Regions from separate parts of the Micromonospora sp. NPDC051300 genome, predicted to be linked through region 2. Evidence: riboswitches for the same ligand, from Rfam matches in the RefSeq annotation. Region 2 holds a riboswitch; the other holds the start of a gene.
The links. A riboswitch is a leader RNA that binds a small molecule or an ion and turns the genes downstream of it on or off. The one in region 2 is predicted to bind thiamine pyrophosphate.

Region 1: it holds a riboswitch for thiamine pyrophosphate, as region 2 does, so the genes downstream of both, ACIA5A_RS14020 (ECF transporter S component) here and thiE (thiamine phosphate synthase) in region 2, are expected to answer to the same signal.

What each region holds. Positions count from the first base shown of each region.
Region 1 covers NZ_JBITEP010000010.1:124,189-128,892, reverse strand. The annotation lists gene ACIA5A_RS14030 (energy-coupling factor transporter transmembrane component T family protein) at 1-61, opposite strand, end outside; gene ACIA5A_RS14025 (ABC transporter ATP-binding protein) at 58-1,488, opposite strand; gene ACIA5A_RS14020 (ECF transporter S component) at 1,583-2,173, opposite strand; TPP riboswitch at 2,249-2,355, opposite strand; gene ACIA5A_RS14015 (alpha/beta fold hydrolase) at 2,433-3,272, shown strand; gene ACIA5A_RS14010 (sugar isomerase domain-containing protein) at 3,269-4,018, shown strand; gene ACIA5A_RS14005 (DUF6328 family protein) at 4,110-4,613, shown strand.
Region 2 covers NZ_JBITEP010000001.1:292,736-297,439, reverse strand. The annotation lists gene ACIA5A_RS01535 (thiazole synthase) at 1-536, opposite strand, end outside; gene thiS (sulfur carrier protein ThiS) at 533-733, opposite strand; gene thiO (glycine oxidase ThiO) at 724-1,854, opposite strand; gene thiE (thiamine phosphate synthase) at 1,848-2,474, opposite strand; TPP riboswitch at 2,469-2,580, opposite strand; gene ACIA5A_RS01515 (DUF559 domain-containing protein) at 2,700-3,611, shown strand; gene ACIA5A_RS01510 (aldo/keto reductase) at 3,916-4,704, opposite strand, start outside.

The sequences.
Region 1 (4,704 bases), on a different contig from region 2:
CCACCGGGTTGCGCCGGGCCAGCGGGGCGCCCGGCGTCGCCACCGGCTCCAGGTCGATCACGGGGCCACCTCGGCCGGGCGGTCCAGGGTGAGCGTGCGGTCGGCGAGCGCGGCCACGAAGTCGGCGTCGTGGGTCACCGCGACCACGCCGTGTCCGGCGTCGCGCAGCTCGGCCAGCAGGTCGACCAGCTCCCGCCAGGTGCGCCGGTCCTGGCCGAACGTGGGTTCGTCGCAGATCAGCAGGCGTGGCGCGGTGGCCAGGGCGGTCGCCACGCTCAGCCGCCGCGCCTCGCCGCCGGAGAGGGTGTACGGGTTGGCGCCGGCGAGCCGGTCCAGTCGCAGCCGGTCCAGCAGCGCGTCCACGGTGGCGGTGACCTGCGCCTCGGAGCGGCCGGTCCGGCGCGGGCCGAGCGCCAGCTCGTCGCGGACCGTGGCGGTGACGAACTGGTGCTCCGGGTCCTGGAAGACGGAACCGATCCGGCCGGCCAGCGCGGGTGCCCGCCACCGGTGCGGGGGAGTACGCACGTCCCGGCCGGCCAGGTCGGCCGAGGCGGTGACCGTGCCGGTGCCGGGGCGCATCAGGCCGCCGAGGAGCAGCGCCAGGGTGGACTTGCCGGCGCCGTTCGGGCCGAGCACGGCGAGCGCCTCGCCGGCGCGTACCCGGAGGTCGGTGGGGGCCAGGCGGGGTGGCAGGCCGAGCCGGTCGGCGGTGAGCAGCACGTCGCCGGCCGGCGCGCCGGCGTGCCGGGGCGGCACGGTGTGGCCGGGCACCCAGACCCCGGCGGCGGCCAGCGCGTCGCCGTGCGCGGCGAAGACCGCCTCGGGCGGGCCGTCGGCGTGCACCCCGCCGCCGGGTTCCAGCACCACCACCCGGTCGACGAGCGGCAGCGCCTCGGCGACCCGGTGCTCGACCAGGATCAGCGTGGTGTCGGCATCGAGCGCGTCCGCGATGGCGTGGCGGACGAGCGTGGCGCCGGCCGGGTCGAGGTTGGCGGTGGGCTCGTCGAGCAGCAGCAGCCCCGGTCGCAGCGCCAGCGCCCCGGCGAGGGCCAGCCGCTGCTGCTCACCGCCGCTGAGGGCGGCGGTCGGGCGGTCCCGGTGGTAGGGGAAGCCGACCCGGCGCAGCGCCTCGTCGACCCGGGGCCAGATCTCCTCGGCCGGTACGCCGCGGTTCTCCAGCCCGAACGCGACGTCGTCGCCGGAGCGGGCCATCACGAGCTGGGTCTCCGGGTCCTGGAAGACCACGCCGACGCGTTCACGGGCCTTGCGCGGGTCGAGCCCGTCGATCTCGACGGTGCCCTCCTGCTCGCCGGAGTCTTCGGGCAGCAGCCCGGCCAGCGCCGCCAGCAGGGTGCTCTTGCCCGCCCCCGACGCCCCGAGCAGCAGCACCCGCTCCCCGCTCTCGACGCGCAGGTCGACCCCGCGCACCGCCCAGCGTCTCCGCCCCCCGTGCCGCCACCCGAACCCCCGGAGAACCACCCCGCTCACCGTGCCACCCCCTCTGCCTCGTCGATCATGAAGTTGACGGCACCAGAACGCGCCGAATCCACAGTCAACTTCATGATCGACACCGGGAACCCCGTCAGACCAGGGCGCGGTCGCGACCGGCGGGGAAGCGGTCCAGGACGCCGGTGTTGGCCAGCGCCCGGGTCAGCACCCACGCGCCGAAGCCGGCGACGACGGTGGCGCTGACGATGGTGATCAGCGCGTAGGGGATGCGGTAGGAGGTCAGGTCGTAGGGCTTGTTCCAGTAGACGAAGTCGAAGATCGCCGCGCTGAGGCCGGTGAGCGCGCCGGCCAGCACCGCCACCGGCAGCTTGAACGAGCGGTAGCGGAACGCGGCGAACGCCAACTCGGCGCCGATGCCCTGCATCAGGCCCTGGAGGATCACGATGCCCGCCCACTGGCTGCCCAGCAGCGCGGAGACGATCGCGGCCACCGTCTCGCAGTAGAGCGCGGCGCCCGGCTTGCGGATGATCAGGCCGGCGAGCACCGCCGGGATCAGCCAGACGCCGTAGAGCACCGCCTGCGCCGGCGGGAAGAACGCGAACGCCGCGTCGGTGGCGCTCCAGAGCAGGCCCCAGGCCCAGAAGACGACGCCGAAGGCGACGGCGATGACCGAGGCGACGACGATGTCGACGGTACGCCAGCGGTTGCTGTCGGTGTGGTTCATGACGGACTCCCAGTTCGTGGTGCGGAACCAGGAGAAGACGCACGCCGCGCCCGGAAACGCCCGGACGGCGGCGCGGCTGGAGGTCGACCGAACTCCCTGCGCTGGCATTACCCAGATCAGGTTCGAGGGTCTGCGGGCACCGGCCCGCACTCTCAGCGCTGTGCGCTCCCCTGTCGGATGTGAAGTTGTCTCGTCGCAGACGCTAGCACCGCAGCCGGCCCCGGGCCCAGCAGGGCGTCTGTCGGCTACGGTGGCGATCATGCGGATCGAGGCGCGGGGTCTGACGTTCGACGTACGCACCGGCGGCCCGGAGGACGGCGCGCCCGTCCTGCTGCTGCACGGTTTCCCGCAGCACGCCGGCGAGTGGGACGCGGTGACGCCCGCGCTGCACGCCGCCGGGCTGCGCACGTACGCGCTCGACCAGCGCGGCTACTCGCCCGGCGCGCGGCCGGACGCGGTCGAGGCGTACCGGATCCCGGAGCTGGTGGCCGACGCGGCGGCCGTGCTGGACGCGCTCGGGGTGACCGCCGCCCACCTGGTCGGCCACGACTGGGGCGCGATCGTGGCCTGGGGCCTGGCCGCGGCGCACCCGCAGCGGGTGCGGACGCTGACCGCGGTGTCGGTGCCGCATCCGGCCGCGATGGGGCACGCGCTCGCCACCGACCCCCGGCAGAAGGCGAAGTCCGCCTACATGGCGCTGTTCCGGATGCCGGGCAAGGCCGAGAAGGTGCTGCTGGCGATGCGCGGGGCCGCGCTGCGGCGGCTGCTGCGCGGCGTCGGCGACGAGGCCACGGTGGCCCGCTACGCCGACCCGATGCGCGAGCCGGGCGCGCTCACCGCCGCGCTGAACTGGTACCGGGCGATGAGCGGGTCGGACATGAAGGCGGTCGGGCCGGTGGCGGTGCCGACCACGTACGTCTGGAGCGAGAAGGACGTGGCGATCGGGCGGACCGCCGCCGAGGCGTGCGCGGCGCGGGTCACCGGGGACTACCGGTTCGTGGTGCTCCCCGGGGTCAGCCACTGGATCCCCGACGAGGCCCCCGGCCCGTTCGTCGAGGCGATCCTCGCCCGGATCGCCGGGACGGAGGAGGAGGCATGACTGTGGACGCCGAGGCGTACCTGGAGACGGTGACGTCGACGATGCGGCGGGTGGCCGCCGAGCAGCGGGCGAACGTCGCCGCGGCGGCCGACCTGATCGCCGCGGCGGTCCGCGCCGACGGGGTGGTGCACGCGTTCGGCACCGGGCACTCCGAGGCGCTCGCCATGGAGATCGCCGGCCGGGCCGGCGGGCTGGTGCCCACCAACCGGATCGCGCTGCGCGACCTGGTCCTGGTCGGCGGCGAGCCGGCCGACGTGCTCGGCCCGAAGCTGGAACGTGAGCCGGCGGTGGCGCGCCGCCTCTACGAGCTGGCGCCGGTCCGGCCGGCGGACGTGTTCGTGCTCGCCTCGAACTCGGGTGTGAACGGGGCGATGGTGGAGTTCGCCTCCGTCGTCAAGGAGCGCGGACACGGTCTGGTGGCGATCACCTCGGCGCGGCACTCGGCGCGGATGACCTCCCGGCACCCGTCCGGCCGCAAGCTCGCCGACTTCGCCGACGTGGTGCTGGACAACGGCGCCCCGTACGGCGACGCCACGCTGCCGCTGCCCGGCGGCGGCGCGGTCGGCGCGGTCTCCTCGATCACCGCGGCGTTGCTGGCCCAGCAGATCACCGTCGAGGTGGTGGCCCGGCTGCTCGCGGCGGGGGAGCGGCCACCGGTCTACCTGTCCGCCAACATCACCGGCGGTGACGAGCACAACGCCGAGCTGGAGGCGCGGTACGCGGGGCGGATCCGACGCGGATCCTGAGCCGGTTTCGTGATCATCCGATTCGGGCAATGGCGCTGCTGCCGGCGGTCGTTCACCCGCCGGCGGTGCCGTCTTCACCGGAGGTTCACGAGTGTCCAAGGAATCCGAGAAGCAGCGTTGGCAGCGCAACTTCGCCGACCTGCTCCAAGAGCTGCGCGTCGCACAGACCGGCGTGCAGATCCTCTTCGCCTTCCTGCTGACGATGCCGTTCAGCAACGCCTTCGGCCGGACCACCGAGTTCCAGCGTGACGTCTACGTCGTGGCGCTGCTGGCCGCCGCCGCGGCCGCCGCGATGATCATCTCACCTGTCGCGTTCCACCGGGCGCTGTTCCGCCAGGGCCGCAAGCCGGAGCTGGTCCGCTTCGCCCACCGGATGGCCACCGGCGGCCTGTTCTTCATGCTGATCGCGATGGTCAGCGCGGTCCTGCTTGTCACCGACTTCGTGCTCGACCGGCCGATCGCGTTCCTGCTCACCGCGGTCACCGGCGTGTGGTTCCTGGTCTTCTGGGCCGTCCTGCCGTTCGCCCGGCGCAACTGGGGCGAGGACGACGTCGACGACGATGACGACGACCCGGAGACGCTCACCGGCGACTGACGGTCCGCCAAATCGGACGTGCACGCGACGCTACCCCTGGGTAACACCCGGGGGTAGCGTCGTTTTCGTCGCATCCGGACCGACCATCCAG
Region 2 (4,704 bases):
ACGGCCTGCCGGACCAGCCGGATGTGGTGCGGGTTGCCGATGCCCAGGCCGGACCCGATCGGCGAACCCGCAGGCATCACCGCCGCGCACCCCACGTCGGCCAGCCGGCGGGCGAGCACCGGATCGTCCGAGGTGTACGGCAGCACGGTGAACCCGTCGGCCACCAGGTCCTCGGCGGCGCGCAGCAGCTCCACCCCGTCGGGCAGGAGCGTGCGCTCGTCGCCGATCACCTCCAGCTTCACCCATTCGGTGTCGAACGCCTCCCGGGCCAGGTGCGCCGTCTTCACCGCCTCCACCGCGGTCCGGCAGCCGGCCGTGTTCGGCAGCAGCCGTACGCCGCAGCGGTCCAGCAGGTCGAGCAGCCCGCCCGCGCCGACCGGCGTGGTGTCCACCCGGCGCAGCGCCAGCGTCACCAGTTCGGTGCCGGAGGCCCGGATCGCCGCCTCCAGCACGTGCTGGTTGGCCGCGCCGCCGGTGCCGAGCACCAGCCGGGAACCGAACGCGACGCCGCCGATCTCCAGGGACACCGCGCTCACCCGCCCTGCGCGGCGCTGAGCACCTCGACCCGGTCGCCGTCGCGCAGCACGCTCGCCGGCCAGCCGCCGCGCGGCACCACCTCGCCGTTGACCGCGACCGCCAGGCCGCGCTGCTGCCCGGTGACCGCGCGGACCACCTCGGCAAGCGTGACGCCGTCGGGCAGCGTCCGTCCCGTGCCGTTGACGATCAGTTCCACCGGGACTCCTTGGGAAACCGGTCGGGGGTGAAGGGGGCGAGCGCCGGATCCGGCTCGCCTGTGACGATCAGCTCGGTGACCAGGTCGGCGGTGACCGGGGTGAGCACGATGCCGTGCCGGTGGTGCCCGGTGGCGGCGAGCACGCCGGGCCGCCCGGGCAGCGCCCCGATCACCGGCGCGTTGTCGGGGGTGCCCGGCCGCAGCCCGGCGACCGCCTCCACCAGCGCGTACTCGGTCAGCTCCGGCACCAGCTCGGCGGCGGCACGCAGCAGCCGCAGCACGCCACCGGCGGTGACCTCGGTGTCCGCGCGTTCCTCCACCGTCGCGCCGACCACCACCTCGCCGTCCTCCCGGGGCACCAGGTAGACCGGCTCGCCGTCGGCGTACCCCCGGATCACGTGCCGGATGCCCGGCGGGCCGCCGGCCGGCGCGCGGAGCCGGAGCACCTGGCCCTTGACCGGCCGCACCGGCAGCCCGGTCAGCGCGGCCGCGCCGCAGCCGGCCGCGACCACGGTGACCGGCGCGTCCACCTCGGACAGCGCGCCGACCCGCGCCGGCCGGAACACCACGCCGGCCCGCTCGGCCGCCACCCGCAACGCGACGACCAGCCGGCGCGGATCGACCTGGTGGTCACCCGGCGCGACCGCGCCGCCGCGCACCCGGGTCGCCAGCGCCGGCTCGCGGTCGCGCAGCGCCGACGGGCGCAGCGGCGTGATCGGCAGTCCCAGACCCTGCTGGTACGACCACAGCCGCCCCGCCTCGGCCAGGTCGTCGGCGGTGAGACCGACCACGAGCGTGCCCTCGGTGCGATACCCGATGTCGACGCCGCTCGCCTCGGCCAGCTCGGCGGCGAAGCCGGGCCAGCGGGCCGCCGACTCGACGAGCAGCGCGGTCAACTCGTGCTCACCGAAGTACGCCTCGACGACCGGCGAGAGCATGCCGGCGGCGACCTGCGACGCGCCCGACCCGGGACGGTCGTCGTACACGCTCACCCGCAGCCCGCGCAGCGCGCACCGCCACGCGATCGCCAGCCCCACCGGCCCCGCCCCCACCACCCCCACCTGAGTAAGGAAGGGCCCCCTGTTAACGCCTTCGGTAGAGGAGGGGGCCCCGCTTAACACGTCAGCGCCCCGAGCAGCTCGGCGGTGGCACGCGCCGGGTCAGCCGCCGAGGACAGCGCGCCGACCACCGCCGCCCCGTACGCCCCGGCGGCCCGCAACGCCGGCACCGACGCGGCGGTCACCCCGCCGATGGCGATCACCGGCACGGTCACCGCGGCCGCCACCGCGCGTACCCCGTCCGGGCCGATCGGCGCGGGCAGGCCCGGCTTCGTGGTGGTGGCGTGGCACGGGCCCACGCCCAGGTAGCCGGCCCCGGCGGCCACCGCGGCCCGGGCGGTGGCCGGTTCCCGGGCGGTCGCGCCGAGCACCGCGTCGGCGCCGAGCACGTGCCGGGCGGCCGCCACCGGCAGGTCGTCCGCCCCCACGTGGCCGCCGGCCGCGCCCACCGCCAGCGCCACGTGCAGCCGGTCGTTGACCAGGCACCGCGCGCCGTACGGGCGGCACGCCTCGACCACCCGTCGGGCCAGCTCGTACGCCTCCCGGTCGGTGGCGTCGTCCGCCACCCGCACCTGCACGACGAGTTCGGCGCCCGCCACCGGCAGGGCGGCACGCAGCACGGCGAGCGGGTCCCGCCCCGGCCGGGTGTCGGTGATGAGATGCAGTCGTCCCAGGGACGGCACGGCAACGCTCCTCCCTGCGCCGGCATTACCCGGATCAGGTTCGACGGTCGGGGGCTGTCAGCCCCCCTCTCAGCCCGGTCCGCACCGGGCTCCCGTGGGTCACTTGCGGCCTACCGTACGACGGTGCCCGGCCCGGACGGAAGACCGGGTGAGGTTTTTCCCAGGACGGCACCACTCGACGGACCGGGACGGCGGGTGACCGTCGCCTCACGACACGCTGTCCGGATGCCCGCACCCGCACGTGTCCCGCACTGCCTGACGAGTCTGCCGCTCCGGGGCAGCAGCGCCGTCTCCGGAGGGTTGCTCACCTGGACGATGCTGCGCGGGCCGACGTGGGTCCGGCTGCTCCCGGACGTGTACCTGCACCGTGACGCACACCGTGACGACGACCACCGGATGTGGTGCGACGCGGTCGCGTTGCGCCTGCCGCCGGGCGCCGCGCTGGCCGGCCGCAGCGCGGCCTGGCTGCTCGGCGTCGACCTGCTCGCCCGGGGCGACCCGGTGACCGTGCTCCTGCCGAACGCCGCCCGGCTGCGCCCGCACCCTCGGCTGTCGATCGTGCGATCACCGCTGCCCGGTGCGGATCGGGGCGAGTTCGCCGGGCTGCCGGTCACCACCCCGCTGCGCACCGCCTTCGACCTCGGCCGGCAGGGTGCTCGTGCGGAGGCCCTGGTCGCCGTGGACGCACTGCTGCGTCGGCGGGTGGTGGAGCTCCCCGCCCTGCGGGCCTACGCCGCCGACCGACCGGGCTGGCCGGGCACGTCGCTGCTACGCGAGGTGCTGGCGCTGGCCGAGCCGTCGAGCGAGTCACCGATGGAGACACGGCTCCGGTTGCTCCTCCTCGACGCCGGCCTCGGCCCGCTCACCGCGCAGCACAAGATGCGCCACGGCGGGCGCTTCCTCGCCCGGGTCGACCTGGCCTGGCCGGCGCTCCGCATCGCGGTCGAGTACGACGGCGACCACCACCGGGAACGGACGCAGTTCCGGCGGGACGTGGCACGCCTGAACGCGCTCCGTTTCGCCGGCTGGATCGTGCTCCGCTTCACCGCCGACGACGTGCTCCGGCATCCGGACGCCACGGTCGCCCTGGTCTGTCAGGCCGTCGCGGAACGCCGCACCCCCGCCCCACCCCGCTGACCCATGCCCCCGACCCTCCCGCCAGTGCCTCCCACACACCCATGGCGTTCCACCCACCGTGAGCACCGAGCGCGGGTGGAACGTCATGGGTGTCTCACCGCCCCTTTGGCACCCATGGCGTTCCACTGATGACGAGCACTGACCGTGGATGGAACGCTATGGGTGCCTCGGGGGCATTCCGCCGGGTGGCGAAGCCATCCGGGTGACGCCGCGCGGACCACGCCGCACACACCCGCCACGCCGCACACACGGGCCAAGCCGCACGGGGGCGACGCCGCACGCGGGCCACGCCGCGCGGGATGGGTCAGAGGAGGGCGTCGAGGGCGTCCTGGTCCTCGTCGGTGGGCTGCCAGGTGCCGGCGTCGGCGTTGGCGCGTACCTGCTCGGGCGTGGTCGCGCCGGCGATCACCGAGGTCACCGCGGGCCGGGCGGCCAGCCCGCCGATGGCCACGTGGAGCATGCTCACCCCGCGCTCGGCCGCAAACGCCTCGATCGCCTCGATGGTGTCCCAGCGCGCCGCGGCCAGCCGCTCGGCGTACCGGCCGCCGCCGGCGAGCCGGCTGCCCTCCGGTGGCTGCTGACCCCGCTTGTACTTGCCGGTGAGCAGCCCGTTGGCGAGCGGGAAGAACGGCAGCATGCCGAGGCCGAACCGCTCGCAGGCGGGGATCACCTCGTCCTCCACGCCCCGCTCCAGCAGCGAGTAGTGGTTCTGCGCGGAGATGAACCGGGTGCGGCCCTGCGACGACGCGGTCCAGTCGGCGTCGGCGATCTGCCAGCCGGCGAAGTTGGAGTTGCCGAGGTAACGCACCTTGCCGGCGGTCACCAGGTCGTCCAGCGCGGCTAGCGTCTCGTCGATCGGGGTGCCCGGGTCGGGCTCGTGCATCTGGTAAAGGTCGATGTGGTCGGTGCCGAGCCGGCGCAGCGACGCCTCGACCGCGCGGGCGATGTAGCGGCGGGCGCCCCGGGCGCCGTGGTCGGGCCCGTTCGCCCCGTTCATGTCCATGCCGAACTTCGTGGCGAGCACCACGTCGTCGCGGCGGCCCTTGAGCGCCTGGCCGAGCAGTTCCTCGGAGCCGCCCTGGGGTTCGCCGTA